DNA from 3 places in the Rhodopseudomonas sp. NSM genome. Region 1 is predicted to be linked to each of the others. Evidence: predicted binding sites of a transcription regulator. Region 1 holds the regulator's gene; each other region holds the start of a gene.
What was found. The regulator PhoB, encoded in region 1, activates phosphate uptake and scavenging genes when phosphate is short. The targets are predictions, from matches to a motif close to TGTCATNNANCTGTCAT.
Positions count from the first base shown of each region.

Region 1 (5,117 bases):
ACGCTGTTCTACAACGGCTTCGCCGGGCTCAGCGTCCAGATCTTCACGCAGAACACGCCGCCGCCGGGCTCCGCCGAAGGCGGGCTGCTCAACGCCATCGTCGGCTCCGCGATCATGACCCTGTTCGGGGTCGGCATCGGCGCCCCGCTCGGGCTGTTCGCCGGCACCTATCTGGCCGAATACGGCCGCTACGACCGGCTCACCTCGGTGATCCGCTTCATCAACGACATCCTGCTCAGCGCGCCGTCGATCATCATCGGCCTGTTCATCTACGGCGCCGTCGTGGTGCCGATGGGCGGGTTCTCGGCCTTCGCCGGCGCGCTGGCGCTGGCGGTGATCGTGATCCCGGTGGTGGTGCGCACCACCGAGGACATGCTGCTGCTGGTTCCGGGCTCGCTGCGCGAGGCCGCCGCCGCGCTCGGCCTGCCGCGCTCGCTGGTGATCAAGCGGATCTCCTACCGCGCCGCCCGCGCCGGCCTCATCACCGGCGTGCTGCTGGCGACCGCGCGGGTCGCCGGCGAAACCGCGCCGCTGCTGTTCACCGCGCTCAGCAACCAGTTCTTCAGCCTCGATCTGTCCAAGACGATGGCCAACCTGCCGGTCACCATCAACAACTTCGTGCAGAGCCCCTACGAGTACTGGAAACAACTGGCCTGGACCGGAGCCCTGATCATCACCCTCACCGTGCTTGCCCTGAACATTGGCGCGCGCATTCTCGGCGCCGAGAGGACCCCGAAATGACCGACATCTCCATTGCGACCAGCCTTCCGGCCGGACCGGCTCCCGGGGCGATCGAGTTGCCCGACGGCCCCGCGAAGGTCACCGTGCGCGATCTGAACTTCTATTACGGCGACAACCGCGCGCTGAAGGACATCAACCTCAATCTCGCCGCCAACCGCGTCACCGCCTTCATCGGCCCGTCCGGCTGCGGCAAATCCACCCTGCTGCGGGTGTTCAACCGGATGTACGACCTCTACCCCGGCCAGCGTGCCGAGGGACAGGTGATGCTCGATGGCCACAACGTCCTCGATGCGAAGCTCGACCTCAATCTGCTGCGGGCGCGGGTCGGCATGGTGTTCCAGAAGCCGACGCCGTTTCCGATGACGATCTACGAGAACATCGCCTTCGGCATCCGGCTGTACGAGAAGATCTCGAAGTCGGAGATGGACGGCCGGGTCGAGAAGGCGCTGCGCGGCGGCGCGCTGTGGAACGAGGTCAAGGACAAGCTCAGCGCCTCGGGGCTCAGCCTGTCCGGCGGCCAGCAGCAGCGTCTGTGCATCGCCCGCACCATCGCGGTGCGGCCGGAAGTCATCCTGTTCGACGAGCCGTGCTCGGCGCTCGACCCGATCTCGACCGCGAAGATCGAGGAACTGATCGACGAATTGAAGGAAGACTACACCATCGCCATCGTCACCCACAACATGCAGCAGGCGGCGCGCGTCTCGGAATCGACCGCCTTCATGTATCTCGGCGAACTGATCGAGTTCGGTCCGACCAACAAGATCTTCACCTCGCCGAACGACCGGCGCACCCAGGACTACATCACCGGCCGGTTCGGCTGACGCGCCACGCGCGAGGAGAATGGACATGGGCTTCGAACACACCACCAAGGCGTTCGACGGCGACCTGCAGGAACTGACGCGGATGGTCGCGGAGATGGGCGGGCTGGCCGAACGCCAGATCGTCGATTCGGTCGATGCACTGGTCCGGCGCGACGTCGCGCTCGGCGCCCGCGTCGTCACCGCCGATGCCGAGATCGACCAGATGCAGCGCGTCATCGAGGAGCACGCCGTGCTGACGATCGCGCGGCGGCAGCCGATGGCGGTCGACCTGCGCGAGATCGTCGGCGCGATGCGCGTCGCCACCGATCTCGAGCGGATCGGCGATTTGTCGAAGAACATCGGCAAGCGGGTCAACGCGATCGACAGCGATTTCCATCCGCTGAAGCTGATCCGCGGCCTCGAACACATGACCGATCTGGTGCAGTCGCAGGTCAAGGCGGTGCTCGACGCCTACACCGCGCACGACCTGCCGGCGGCGATGGTGGTGTGGAACGGCGACGAGGAAGTCGACGCGATCTGCACCTCGCTGTTCCGCGAACTCCTGACCTACATGATGGAAGATCCGCGCAACATCTCGTTCTGCATTCACCTGATGTTCTGCGCCAAGAACATCGAGCGGATCGGCGATCATGCCACCAACATCGCCGAGACCGTGTTCTACATGGTCGAGGGCCAGCAGATTCTGGACAAGCGACCGAAGGGCGACGTGACCACCTTCGCCAACGCGACGCCGGGCAACTGACGCGTATCAGCGGGGCGCAGATCGCGCCCCGGATCCGCTCGACTGAAGACGAGGACGATACATGGGTGCGCGCATTCTGGTGGTCGAAGACGAGGAAGCGCTGACCACGCTGCTGCGGTACAATCTCGAATCCGACGGTTACGACGTCGAAACCGTCGCCCGTGGCGACGACGCCGATACGCGCATGAAGGAGCGGCTGCCGGATCTGGTGGTGCTGGACTGGATGCTGCCCGGCCTGTCCGGCATCGAGCTGTGCCGCCGGCTGCGGGCGCGGACCGACACCAAGCAGTTGCCGATCATCATGCTGACCGCGCGCGGCGAGGAGAGCGAGCGCGTCCGCGGCCTCGCCACCGGCGCCGACGACTACATCGTCAAGCCGTTCTCGGTGCCGGAGCTGCTGGCGCGGGTCAAGGGCCTGTTGCGCCGCGCCGCGCCGGAGCGGCTCGCCACCGTGCTGACCTATGGCGACCTCGAGCTCGACCGCGACAAGCGCCGCGTCGCGCGCTCGGGCCGGCCGATCGATCTCGGCCCGACCGAATATCGCCTGCTCGAATTCTTCCTCGAACATCCCGGCCGGGTGTTCAGCCGCGAGCAGCTGCTCGACGGCGTCTGGGGCCGCGACATCTACATCGACGAGCGCACCGTCGACGTCCATATCGGGCGCCTGCGCAAGCTGCTCAATCCCGGCCGCGAGCAGGACCCGATCCGCACCGTGCGCGGCGCCGGCTACGCGCTCGACGACCGCTTCGCCAAGGTGGAGTAGTTTGCCCACCCTACGGCTCGGCTGATCCTGCGCCGGCTCGGCCGCACATCTCAGCTGTCATCCTCCGCGAAGGCGGAGGATCCAGTATTCCCAGGCGCTGCTGAGTGATAACGACGCGCCCTGCGGCGCTGGCAACTCCATCACAGCCGCCCTGCGATACTGGGTCGCCCGGTCGAGCCGGGCGATGACGGGCTGTTGTACCTCGGGCGCTGCGGCTACGCGCGGCGAGCTGTTAGCAACCTGTAGGGTGGGCAAAGCGCAGCGTGCCCACCATCAGCTCGTCAGGTGATCCGCGGGGGAACGTCGCTCCGCGACTTCGCCCACCCTGCGGCTACTAAGCGCCGCTGACGGCTTCGTCTGCAACTGTCCCGACGATCGTCATCCTCCGCGAAAGCGGAGGATCCAGTATTGCAGAGTGGTGGTGATAAGTGCTGACGCTCGGGGTTACTGGGTCTCCCGGTCGAGCCGGGCGAAGACCGTCGGGAGCGGCGAGCCCGGCGAGGACGGCGCTGCGCGGCGGCGGCAATGCTCCGCGCAGAGGAGCGATTACCGCGTCGGCTTCGACTGCTGGCGGCGGCGGTCGCCGACCGGCTGGTAGGCGATCCGCGAATGATGCGAGCAATAGGGCAGGCCGGGCAGCGACTTGCCGCCGCAGAAGAAAAACTCCGGGCTCGACGGATCGCCGACCGGCCAGTGGCAGGTGGCCTCGTTGAGCTCCAGCAGCGACAGCCGTTGGTTCATCGGCACCACATTGTCGAAGGCGACCGGATCGGGCTCGGCCTCGACTTCGAACACATGCGCCAGCGCGGTATTGCCGCGCGCCACCGGCCGCGTCACCCGCATCATGTGCTGGGCGGGGCGCGCCTTGCGCGGCCGCGGCGCCGCCGAGGACGGGCTCTTGGCCCGGCCCGACAGGCCGAGGCGGTGAACCTTGCCGATCACGGCGTTGCGCGTCACATTGCCGAGCTCCGCGGCAATTTGACTCGCCGACAGTCCGCCTTCCCAGAGTTTCTTCAATTGCTCGACGCGCTCGTCGGTCCAGGTCAATGCCGTCATCGTCTCAATCCCTTCCTGCCGCGCGGTACTGGTCCAGCGCCGAGCCGCGGCTGCGAGGTCGTCAATTGTCCTGCCGTCAGAATCCCTTAGCCCTCGCCGGACGGCCGGTGCCGTCCGGGCGTTTCGCCCCGACCGAGAACTCGTAAAGGATTACAAACTGCGCACGACATGTCGTGCCTGACGAGGAAAACGCTACAATATGGCGTGACTCACGCGCAAGAGTCAGACCTGGTGCGTCCACACCTTCTCTCTCGGGTGAGTCTTGAACGTCACAGCGGCGAGCTTGCGGCAAACTCCGGGAACCCTGGCCGAAGCCGCGGTTGACAGGCACTTCAGCACACCTAGAATGACTACACGTGCCGCCTGGAAAGGCGGCACGTTTCGTTTCCGGGGTACTTTCGTTTCCGGGGCATGCCGGGCCCGCGACCGCAGTGATTGCGGCCGGCTCGGCGGCCCGCTTTTTCCGATCGGATCGGCCATGTCGAGCACAGCATCTACGTCCCATCTCCTGCCGGTATTCGCGAGGGCGGATGTCGCCTTCGAGCGCGGCGAGGGCGTCTGGCTGGTCTCCACCAATGGCGAGCGCTATCTCGATTTCACCAGCGGCGTCGCGGTCAATTCGCTCGGTCATTGCCACCCGCATCTGGTCGAGGCGCTGCAGCAGCAGGCGACCCGGCTGTGGCACATGTCGAACCTGTTCAAGAGCCCGGACGGCGAGCGCCTCGCCGCGCGACTGTGCGAGCAGAGCTTCGCCGACACCGTGTTCTTCGCCAACTCCGGCGCCGAGGCGATGGAGTGCGCGCTGAAGATGACGCGGCACCATCATTTCTCGAACGGCTCGCCGGAGCGCACCCGGATCATCACCTTCGAGGGCGCGTTCCACGGCCGCACGCTTGGCACGCTCGCCGCCACCGGCTCGGCGAAGTATCTTGAAGGCTATGGCGAACCGTTGAGCGGCTTCGACCAGGTCCCGCTCGGCGACATCGAGGCGGTG
Region 1 covers NZ_JBQTCH010000011.1:6,906-12,022, reverse strand. Annotated here, with positions in the region: gene pstA (phosphate ABC transporter permease PstA) at 1-741, shown strand, start outside; gene pstB (phosphate ABC transporter ATP-binding protein PstB) at 738-1,562, shown strand; gene phoU (phosphate signaling complex protein PhoU) at 1,588-2,304, shown strand; gene phoB (phosphate regulon transcriptional regulator PhoB) at 2,366-3,067, shown strand; gene ACTZWT_RS22600 (GcrA family cell cycle regulator) at 3,614-4,123, opposite strand; gene ACTZWT_RS22595 (aspartate aminotransferase family protein) at 4,602-5,117, shown strand, end outside.

Region 2 (5,117 bases), on a different contig from region 1:
TGCCTGCAGGCGCTGTGGCTGAAGGACAACGCCGCGCCGCACAGCAGGGAAGCTGCGATGTGCAAATGGTGGGCGCCGAAACTCGCCTACGACGTCGTGCATCAGTGCCTGCTGCTGCACGGCCATGGCGGCTACGATCGCGGCGTGATGGAGCAGCGCCTGCGCGACGTGCTCGGCTTCCAGCTCGGCGACGGCACCGCCCAGATCATGAAGACAATCATCGCGCGCAGCCGCGCCGGCCGCGCCGCCGTTCCGGCGTGAGCAGGCTGCGAAGAGAGATGCGAACAGAAAGACCTTTCCCCGTCATTGCGAGCGAAGCGAAGCAATCCAGCGCCGGGCACCGTGACTCCTGGATTGCTTCGTCGCTTCGCTCCTCGCAACGACGAACTTAAAGCGCCAGGTTTCCAAACGGCGCACCAAAAGAGGGGGACACGATCATGGAATTCGATGCCATCTTGCTGCCGGAACGCCGTGCTGAGTGCATCGCCCGAGGTTATTGGCACGACCGCACCATCAATGACGACCTCGATGCCTGCGTCGCCGCCTGTCCGGACAAGGCTGCGCTCACGGCCGTGCGTCTCGACGGCGACCAGACACGCCGTTTCACCTATCGCGAACTCGCCACGCTAGCCGATCGCGTAGCGGTCGGGCTGGCGCGGCTTGGCGTCACGCGCAACGACGTCGTCGCGATGCAATTGCCGAATAGCTGGCAGTTCACCGTGTTGTACTTGGCCTGTTCGCGGATCGGCGCGGTGCTCAATCCGCTGATGCCGATCTTCCGCGAGCGCGAATTGTCCTTCATGCTGAAGCACGGCGAAGCCAAGGTGCTGGTCGTGCCGAAGACCTTCCGCAGTTTCGATCACGAAGCGATGGCGCGGGGTCTGCAGCCGGCTTTGCCGACGCTGCAAACAATCATTGTGGTCGGAGGCGGCGGCGCGGACGATTTCGATGCGCTGCTGACGATTCCGGAATGGGAGAAGGCGCCTGATGCGCCGGCGATCCTGACCGGCAACCGTCCGGGCCCCGACGACATCACGCAACTGATCTACACCTCCGGCACCACGGGCGAGCCCAAGGGCGTGATGCACAGCGCCAATACGCTGATGGCCAACATCATTCCCTATGCGCGGCGGTTGAAGCTCAGCCAGGACGACGTCATCCTGATGGCGTCGCCGATGGCGCATCAGACTGGCTTCATGTACGGGCTGATGATGCCGATCATGCTGCAGGCGAGTGCCGTGCTGCAGGACGTCTGGGAGCCGGCGAAGGCGGCCGATCTGATCCGCGCTGAGCGCGTCAGCTTCACCATGGCTTCGACGCCGTTCCTCACCGATCTCACGCGTGTCGTGAAGGAGAGTGCTCAGCCGGTGCCGAGCCTCAAGACGTTTCTCTGCGCCGGCGCGCCGATTCCCGGGCCGCTGGTCGAGCAGGCGCAGGCCGGGCTTGGCGCTAAAATCGTCTCCGCCTGGGGCATGACCGAGAACGGCGCGGTCACGCTGATCAAACTCGACGACGATGACAAGCTGGCCTCGACCACCGATGGTTGTCCGCTGCCCGGCGTCGAGGTCAAGGTGATCGACGGCGACGGCGCGACGCTGCCCGCGGGGCAGATCGGCCGCCTCGTGGTGCGGGCGTGCTCGAATTTCGGCGGCTATCTGCGACGTCCGCAATGGAACGCCACCGACAAGGAGGGCTGGTTCGACACCGGCGACCTCGCTTACATGACTGCCGAGGGCTACATCCGCATCAGCGGCCGCAGCAAGGACGTCATCATCCGCGGCGGCGAGAACATCCCGGTCGTCGAAGTCGAAGCGCTGCTCTACAAACACCCTGCCGTCGCGCAGGTTGCCATCGTCGCCTATCCCGACGAACGCCTCGGCGAGCGCGCCTGCGCGGTCGTCGTGCCGCGGGCGGGTGAGACGATCGATTTCCCGGCGATGGTCGAGTTTCTGAAAACGCAAAAACTCGCGGTGCAATACATCCCCGAACGGCTGATCATGCGCGAGGCGATGCCCGCGACGCCCTCCGGCAAAATCCAGAAATTCCGGCTGCGCGAGATGCTGCAGCAGAACGATCTTTAGGACATTCCATCAGACATTTCCGCGCAACCGCCGCGCGAAGGAGCAAGCCTGTGTCGGACAGTGTGATCATCGTCGAACAACAAGGCCGGGTCGGATTGATCACGCTCGACCGCCCGGAGGTACTCAACGCGCTCAACGACGAACTGATGGATGCGCTGGGTGATGCGCTGCTCGCTTTCGATGCCGACGACGGCGTCGGCGCCATCGTGATCGCCGGCAGCACCCGCGCCTTTGCGGCGGGCGCCGATATCGCCGTCATGGCGGAGTGGAGCTACAGCGACGTCTACAGATCGAACTTCGTCACCCGGAACTGGGAAACCATCAGGCAGGTGCGCAAGCCGGTGCTGGCTTCGGTCGCGGGGCTGGCCTATGGCGGCGGATGCGAATTGGCGCTGGCCTGCGACATCATCATCGCCGCGCGTAGCGCGAAGTTTGCATTGCCTGAGATCAAGCTCGGCCTCTTGCCAGGCGCCGGCGGCACGCAGCGGCTGCCGCGCGCCATCGGCAAGGCCAAGGCGATGGACATGTGCCTGTCCGGCCGCCCGCTCGATGCCGACGAGGCCGATCGCTACGGGCTGGTGTCGCGCGTGGTCGATGACGACAAGCTGCGCGAAGAGACCCTCAAGCTTGCGACGACGATCGCCGCGTTCTCGGCTCCGGCGCTGATGGTGCTGAAGGAAACGCTCAATCGCGCGTTCGAGACGTCGCTGAGCGAAGGCATCTTGTTCGAGCGCCGCGAAATGCACGCCCGGTTCGCGGCACCGGATGCCCGCGAAGGCATCAAGGCGTTTCTCGAGAAGCGAAAGCCGAGCTTCACCCATCGCTGATCCAGGCGGATCGCCCGACGCCTCGTTCAACTGATCTGTTCAGGCTGCGTCCTCGCTCATGTGGGCGAGCGCGCCGCGAGAGCCGGATGGCGGATTTCGCCATCGTAAGTCGGACTCATCGTTGAGACGGGCGGGCTTCCGTCCGTCGCCGCGCAGGCGTTCGCGCCCGGCGCTGTTCCCTGCGGCGAAGGAGGAAAGCCCAAACGCCTCGATTCGCGGCTGATACGTCGATTTGTCTGGACGGACCAGAGTGTTTTGCCCTGTCGTGGGGGGTCTGTCATGACGATGTCATCCAATTCGTCGAGAAGAATGGACGCAATTTCGGACGATGGATCACGCTGGCATGGGGCAAGCAACCCGCGAAAAGGACGCCATAGAAGGCTTTGGGTCTTTGGCGCAGCCGACACGGCTTGCTGCAGTCCGGCTGATGCTCTCGGTGTATCCACGGTCGTTGTCCGCCGGGGACATCGCCCGGCGATGCGACGTGCCGCACAACACGATGTCGACCCATCTGGGCATCCTGCAGCGTGCCGGGTTGATCTGCGTCGAAAAGATTGGTCGCTCGATGAACTATCGAGCCGACCCCGCCGGCTTCCATAGCCTGCTCGATTTTCTGGTCCGCGACTGCTGCAACGGTCGTCCGGACTTCTGCGCCGACATCTTCGACATTACCGTTCCCGCATCCCCGAAGCCGACGGAGACATTCATGACGCCTGCCTTTAACGTGCTGTTTCTTTGCACCCAGAATTCCGCCCGCTCGATCATCGCCGAAGCCCTGCTGGAGAAAATCGGCCAAGGCCGTTTTCGCGGCTACTCAGCAGGCTCCGCGCCGGCGAAGCAGCCGCTGCCGCAAGTGATCGAGCGCCTGCAAGCGCTGGGTCATGATGTGACGCGGCTCCATTCGAAATCCTGGGACGAGTTCAAACGGCCTGATGCGCCGCGGATGGATTTCATCATCGCACTTTGCGATACGCCGAGCGGTCAGATTTGCCCGGATTTCGGCGGACAATACGTCACCGCCGCGTGGCCGCTGCCCGATCCGGCGCAATTTTCCGGATCGGAAGTCGAACGTACAACGCTGCTCAACGAGCTTTATGCCATGATCCGCAGGCGTCTGGAGATCTTCACGAGTCTGCCGTTCGAATCACTCGACCGGATGGCGGTGAAAGCCCGTCTCGACGAGATCGGCGATACCAACCGCGTCACGGCTTGACGGAGAGTGCTATGAAGGTCGGCATCAATGGAATGGGACGGATCGGGAGATTGGTGCTGCGCGCGGCACTCGGCGGGATTCGGCGATCCGAGGACGATCCGCGCGGAGACAACCGACTCGACGTCGTTCATGTCAACGAACTCAAGGGAGGCATTGTCGCCACCGCGCATCTGCTCGAATTCGACAGCGTGCACGGGCGCTGGCATCAGCCGATCGCGGTCGAATCCGATCGGGTGATCGCGCTCGGCAACCAGCAGATCGGCTTCAGCGAGTATGCCGCTCCCGGTGACGTCGCATGGGGTGACCTCGGTTGCGACGTGGTGCTGGAATGCACCGGCAAATTCCTGACGCCGGACCAGCTGCAGGGCTACTTCGACCGCGGCGTGAAGCGGGTGATCGTCGCCGCTCCGGTCAAGGACGAGTCCGCACTCAACATCGTGGTGGGCGTCAACGACGCGCTTTACGACCCGCAGCGGTACCGGCTGCTGACCGCGGCCTCCTGCACAACCAATTGTCTCGCGCCGGTGGTGAAGGTCATCCACGAGTCGATCGGAATCCGGCACGGCCAGATTACGACCATTCACGATCCGACCAATACCAACGTCGTGACCGACGCACCGCACAAGGATCTGCGCCGGGCACGTTCGGCAATGCTGTCGCTGCAACCGACCACGACCGGCAGTGCCACCGCGATCGCGCTGATCTACCCCGAATTGAAGGGAAAGCTGAACGGCCACGCGGTTCGTGCGCCGGTGCTGAATGCGAGTCTGACCGACTGTGTGTTCGAACTGAACCGGCCGACGTCGGTCGATGAGGTCAACGCGCTGTTCAAATCGGCGTCGGAGAGCGTGCTCGCGGGCATTCTGGGCTATGAGACGCGACCGCTGGTGTCGGCCGACTACACCAATGATTCCCGCAGTTCGATCGTCGATGCCCTCAGCACCATGGTGACCGACGAGACGCTGCTGAAGGTCTATGCCTGGTACGACAACGAGG
Region 2 covers NZ_JBQTCH010000001.1:438,114-443,230, reverse strand. Annotated here, with positions in the region: gene aliB (cyclohexanecarboxyl-CoA dehydrogenase) at 1-261, shown strand, start outside; gene aliA (cyclohexanecarboxylate-CoA ligase) at 438-2,081, shown strand; gene ACTZWT_RS01940 (enoyl-CoA hydratase) at 2,132-2,908, shown strand; gene ACTZWT_RS01935 (arsenate reductase/protein-tyrosine-phosphatase family protein) at 3,252-4,121, shown strand; gene ACTZWT_RS01930 (ArsJ-associated glyceraldehyde-3-phosphate dehydrogenase) at 4,133-5,117, shown strand, end outside.
Region 2: ACTZWT_RS01935 (arsenate reductase/protein-tyrosine-phosphatase family protein) is a predicted target of PhoB. The motif match lies at 3,184-3,200, and genes of this name have one in related genera.

Region 3 (5,117 bases), on a different contig from region 1:
CTCATGTCAGGTCGCCCGTCCCGTCAGTCCCGAGGGTTTGACCAAGAGCACCAGCACCATCAGGACGAACACGACGGTGTTGGAGGCCTCGGGGTAGAAATATTTGGTCAGGCCCTCGATCACGCCGAGCGCGAAACCGGTGATGATCGAGCCCATGATCGAGCCCATGCCGCCGATCACCACCACCGCAAACACCACGATGATCAGATCGGCGCCCATCAGCGGCCGCACCTGGTTGATCGGCGCCGACAGCACGCCGGCGAGCGCTGCGAGACCGACGCCGAGCCCGTAGGTCAGCGTGATCATCCGCGGCACGTTGATGCCGAAAGCGCGCACCAGCGTCGGATTCTCGGTGGCGGCGCGCAGATTGGCGCCGAGCCGGGTTCGCTCGATCAGGTACCAGGTGAGCAGGCACACCACCAGCGAGAACACCACCACCCAGCCGCGATAGATCGGCAGGAACATGAAGCCGAGATTCATGCCGCCCCGGAGTTCATCGGGGATCGCGTAAGGCAGGCCGGAGGAGCCGAAATAGTTCTGGAACAGGCCCTGGATGATCAGCGCGACGCCGAACGTCAGCAGCAGACCGTAGAGATGGTCGAGCCCGGACAGCCATTGCAGCAGCGTGCGTTCCATCAGCATGCCGAACGCGCCGACGATCAGCGGCGCCAGGATCAGCGCCCACCAATAGCCGATGCCGAACAGGTTGAGCAGGAAGTAGGCGCAGAACGCGCCCATCATATACAGCGCGCCGTGCGCGAAGTTGATGATGTTGAGCATGCCGAAGATCACGGCGAGACCGAGACTGAGCAAGGCGTAGAACGAGCCGTTGATCAGCCCGACCAGAAGCTGCGCCAACAGGGCCTGGATATTGATCGACATGGGGTTCCCAGCTCTCAGCGAAATTCGAAGGGCACGGCGCTCACACGCCGAGATAGGTGTGAAGCTTGTCCATGTTGGCATCGAGCTCCGAATTGGCGAAGCCGTCGATGATCTTGCCGTGCTCGACAACGTAGTAGCGATCGGCCACCGTCGCGGCGAAGCGGAAATTCTGCTCGACCAGCAGGATGGTGAAGCCTTCCTTCTTGAGCCGCGCGATGGTGTGGCCGATCTGCTGGATGATCACCGGCGCGAGGCCCTCGGTCGGCTCGTCGAGCATCAGGAAGCGCGCGCCGGTGCGCAGGATGCGCGCGATCGCCAGCATCTGCTGCTCGCCGCCCGAGAGCTTGGTGCCCTGGCTCTTCAGCCGCTCGCGCAGGTTGGGGAACAGTTCGAAGATCTGATCCAGCGACAACCCGCCCGGCCGCACCTGCGGCGGCAGCATCAGGTTCTCGCGGACGTCGAGGCTGGCGAAGATGCCGCGCTCCTCCGGGCAGAACGCAATGCCGCGACGCGCGATCTTGTCCGACGAAGCCCGGCTGATGTCGTGGCCGTCGAAAGTGATCGTGCCGGTGCGCTTGCCGATGATGCCCATCACCGACTTCAGAGTTGTGGTCTTGCCGGCGCCGTTGCGGCCGAGCAGCGTCACCACCTCGCCGGTACGGACCTCGAAATTCATGCCGTGCAGGATGTGGGATTCGCCGTACCACGCCTGCAGGTCGCGCACGCTCAGCAGCGCGTTGCCAGAGGGCGCCGAGACGGCGCGATCCAAGGTCGTCGTCTCAGCCATGACCCGCTCCGAGATAGGCTTCCTTGACCCGCTCGTCCTGGGTCAGGTCGTTGTAGTGACCTTCGGCCAGCACCTGACCGCGGGTGAGCACGGTGATGACGTCGGACAGATGGGCGACGACGCTGAGATTGTGCTCGACCATCAGAATGGTGTACTTCGCCGATATCCGCTTGATCAGCGTGGCGATCTTGTCGATGTCCTCGTGGCCCATGCCGGCCATCGGCTCGTCGAGCAGCATCATCTCCGGATCGAGCGCCAGCGTGGTCGCGATCTCCAGCGCGCGCTTGCGGCCATACGGCATCTCGACCGCAGGCGTGTCGGAGAATTCGCTCAGGCCGACGTCGTCGAGCAGCTCCCGCGCGCGGTGATTGTAGCGATCGAGCACGCTCTTGGAGCGCCAGAAATCGAACGAGCTGCCGTGCTGACGCTGCAGTGCGACGCGCACGTTTTCGAGCGCCGTCAGATGCGGAAACACTGCGGAAATCTGGAACGACCGCACCAGCCCGAGCCGCGCCACATCGGCCGGCGCCATCGCGGTGATATCCTGCCCCTTGTAGAGAATCTGCCCCGCCGAGGGATGCAGAAACTTGGTCAGCAGATTGAAGCATGTCGTCTTGCCGGCACCGTTCGGGCCGATCAGCGCGTGAATGTGTCCGCGCCGCACACGCAGATTGACATCGCGCACGGCGAAGAAGCCGGAGAACTCCTTGGTCAAACCATGTGTTTCAAGGATGATGTCATCGCCCAAGAACAATTTCCCCCTGTCGGTCCGCAGCGAAGCTCCGCGCACGACCGATTTTTTTTGTTGCTATCCGGTGCCGGGCGCCTTGGCAGGCGCTCCTGACCCGTCGTTCTCGCCGACTATGCCGCTATTCGCCAGCCGTGCGCAAGATGCAATGCAGCTCAGCGTTTGAGAGCGTCTGAGACCGACGACAACCGGCGGCCGCGCGCCGAGCCGCGATCCCGACGTCTCCCGGCGGCCTCACTCGAACGCGTCAGCGTAGGCCTCCGGCCGAAACCCGACCAGCAGCGTCGTGCCCTTCTCCAGCACCGGCCGCTTGATCATCGACGGCTGCGCCAGCATCAGCGCGATCGCCTTGGTTTCGGTCAGGTCCGCCTTGTCCGCATCGGGCAGTTTCCGGAAGGTGGTGCCGGCGCGGTTGAGCAGCGTCTCCCAGCCGACCTGCTTGGCCCAACGCGCGAGCTGGGCCTTGTCGACGCCCGCGGTCTTGTAGTCATGGAAGGCGTAGGCGACACCGTGGCCGTCGAGCCATGCCCGCGCCTTCTTCATCGTATCGCAGTTCCTGATGCCGAAGACAGTGATGGACAAGGCGCGCCTCGCATTCGAATGGGAGCCCCATTCAGGGCGGGCGCGGCTTCGCCGTCAAGCAACCGGTCCCAGACCGCTGTGGACGGCGCGCGCCGCAGAGGAAGCCAGATGAGCATAAGGTCGCAGCCGGTGGCTGCACCTCTGTCACAGGAGTTACATCGACGGCCCCTAGACGAACTGTTTGGCGGTCGATGGTTCCACCGCCCGCATTCAAGAGCCGCCCCATGTCGAACGAGATCGTCCGCCTGAAGCAGAAACTCGACCGGCTGATCGCCGAGATCGAGGCCGACAGCCGGCCGCGCATCGCCGCCTGGGCCGAACGGATCGAACGACCCGGCTTCGCCGCCAGCGCCGCCAATCTCGCGCATTATCTGGCGCTGCGTCGGCACGATCTGCGGCCGCTCCAGCACTCACTGATGACGCTTGGACTGTCGTCGCTCGGGCGGCTGGAAAGCCGCGTGACGCCGACGCTGCTCGCCGTACGCGCCACGCTGGCCGCGATGAGCGGAGAGCCGGAGGCGCTGCGCCCTTCGTCGCGGCAATTCTTCGCTGGCGAGCACAACCTCGCCGAGCGCAGCGAAGAACTGTTCGGCGCGCCGTCGAGCGGCCGCGCCACCGCGCTGCTCGTGACCTGCCCGAGCGAAGCCGCCGACGATCCCTCGTTCATGCTGCGGCTCGCCGAGCGCAAGGTCGAGGCGGTGCGGATCAATTGCGCCCACGACGATGCCGATGCGTGGCAGCGCATGATCAACCACCTGCACGTCGCCGAAGAGTCCACCGGACACCGGATGAAGATCCTGATGGACATCGCCGGTCCGAAGATCCGCACTGGCGCCGCGCGCGCGCCCGAGGGGCGCGAACGCATCCTCACCGGCGACCTGATCGCGATCGTCGCCGCCGGCGCGCTGCACCGCATCGATGTCGCCGAGGATCACTTCGCGGTGGAATGCACCCTGAGCGACCCGCTGATCAACAGCGCGGTCGGCGCACGGGTGTTCGTCGACGACGGCAAGCTCTGCATCCGCATCGAACGCAAGACGCCGTGGGGCCTGGTCGGGCGCGTCACCTCGACCTCCGACAAGGGCCTGCGGTTGAAGCCGGAGAAAGGCCTCAACTTCCCGGACACGCTGCTCGATATCCCGGCGCTCACCGCCAAGGATCGCGCCGACCTCGATTTCGTCGCCGAACATGCCGACGGCATCGAGTTTTCCTTCGTGCAATCGGTCGCCGACGTCGAGACGCTGCAGACGGCGCTCGCCGAACGCAGGCCCGACGACTGGCGCAAGCTGTCGCTGGTGTTGAAGATCGAGACGCCGGAGGCGGTCGCCAACCTGCCCGACATTCTGGTGCAGGCGGCGGGCCAGCAGCCGACCGCGGTGATGATCGCGCGCGGCGATCTCGCCGTCGAGATCGGCTTCGCGCGCCTCGCGGAGATGCAGGAAGAAATTCTGTGGCTCGGCGAGGCCGCGCACATCCCGGTGATCTGGGCCACGCAGGTGCTCGAACAACTGGTCAAGAAGGGTACGCCCTCGCGTGGCGAGATGACCGACGCGGCGATGGCGGCGCGCGCCGAATGCGTGATGCTCAACAAGGGGCCCTATCTGTTCAAGGCGATCACCGAGCTCGACACCCTGCTCGGCCGGATGGCCGACCACCAGCACAAGAAGACGCCGCAGCTTCGCAAGCTGCAGAGCTGGGGCTAGCGCCGGCGTCGCCGGACCGCTGCGGCGCCGCACTGAGTGCGGCGCACAACTACGCATCATCACGAATTCAACATCGTCCCGCTTCGCGCTCGCACTCCCGGCGCGCGGTGATAGGATCGGCGCAACGAGACCGCAGCGTCACGTCGCGACAACTATCAACGGGAGGACATCATGCTCGACACCGCGCCGAACGGCAAAGTCACGACCCTGCTCGCCCTGCTGGATGAAGCGCTGAGCGCCAACGATCCCGACCGCGCGGTCGAGCTGTTTCAGACCGATTGCTACTGGCGTGACCTCGTCGCCTTCACCTGGAACATCAAGACGATGGAGGGCAAGGACCAGGTTCGCGACATGCTCGCTGCGCGGCTCGCCGATACGCGTCCATCGAACTGGCGGATTGCGGACGGCGAAGACG
Region 3 covers NZ_JBQTCH010000003.1:767,310-772,426, reverse strand. Annotated here, with positions in the region: gene ACTZWT_RS11925 (branched-chain amino acid ABC transporter permease) at 1-5, opposite strand, end outside; gene ACTZWT_RS11920 (branched-chain amino acid ABC transporter permease) at 7-870, opposite strand; gene ACTZWT_RS11915 (ABC transporter ATP-binding protein) at 923-1,669, opposite strand; gene ACTZWT_RS11910 (ABC transporter ATP-binding protein) at 1,662-2,417, opposite strand; gene ACTZWT_RS11905 (ArsC family reductase) at 2,652-2,999, opposite strand; gene ACTZWT_RS11900 (pyruvate kinase) at 3,224-4,702, shown strand; gene ACTZWT_RS11895 (NAD(P)/FAD-dependent oxidoreductase) at 4,874-5,117, shown strand, end outside.
Region 3: ACTZWT_RS11900 (pyruvate kinase) is a predicted target of PhoB. The motif match lies at 3,142-3,158, and genes of this name have one in related genera.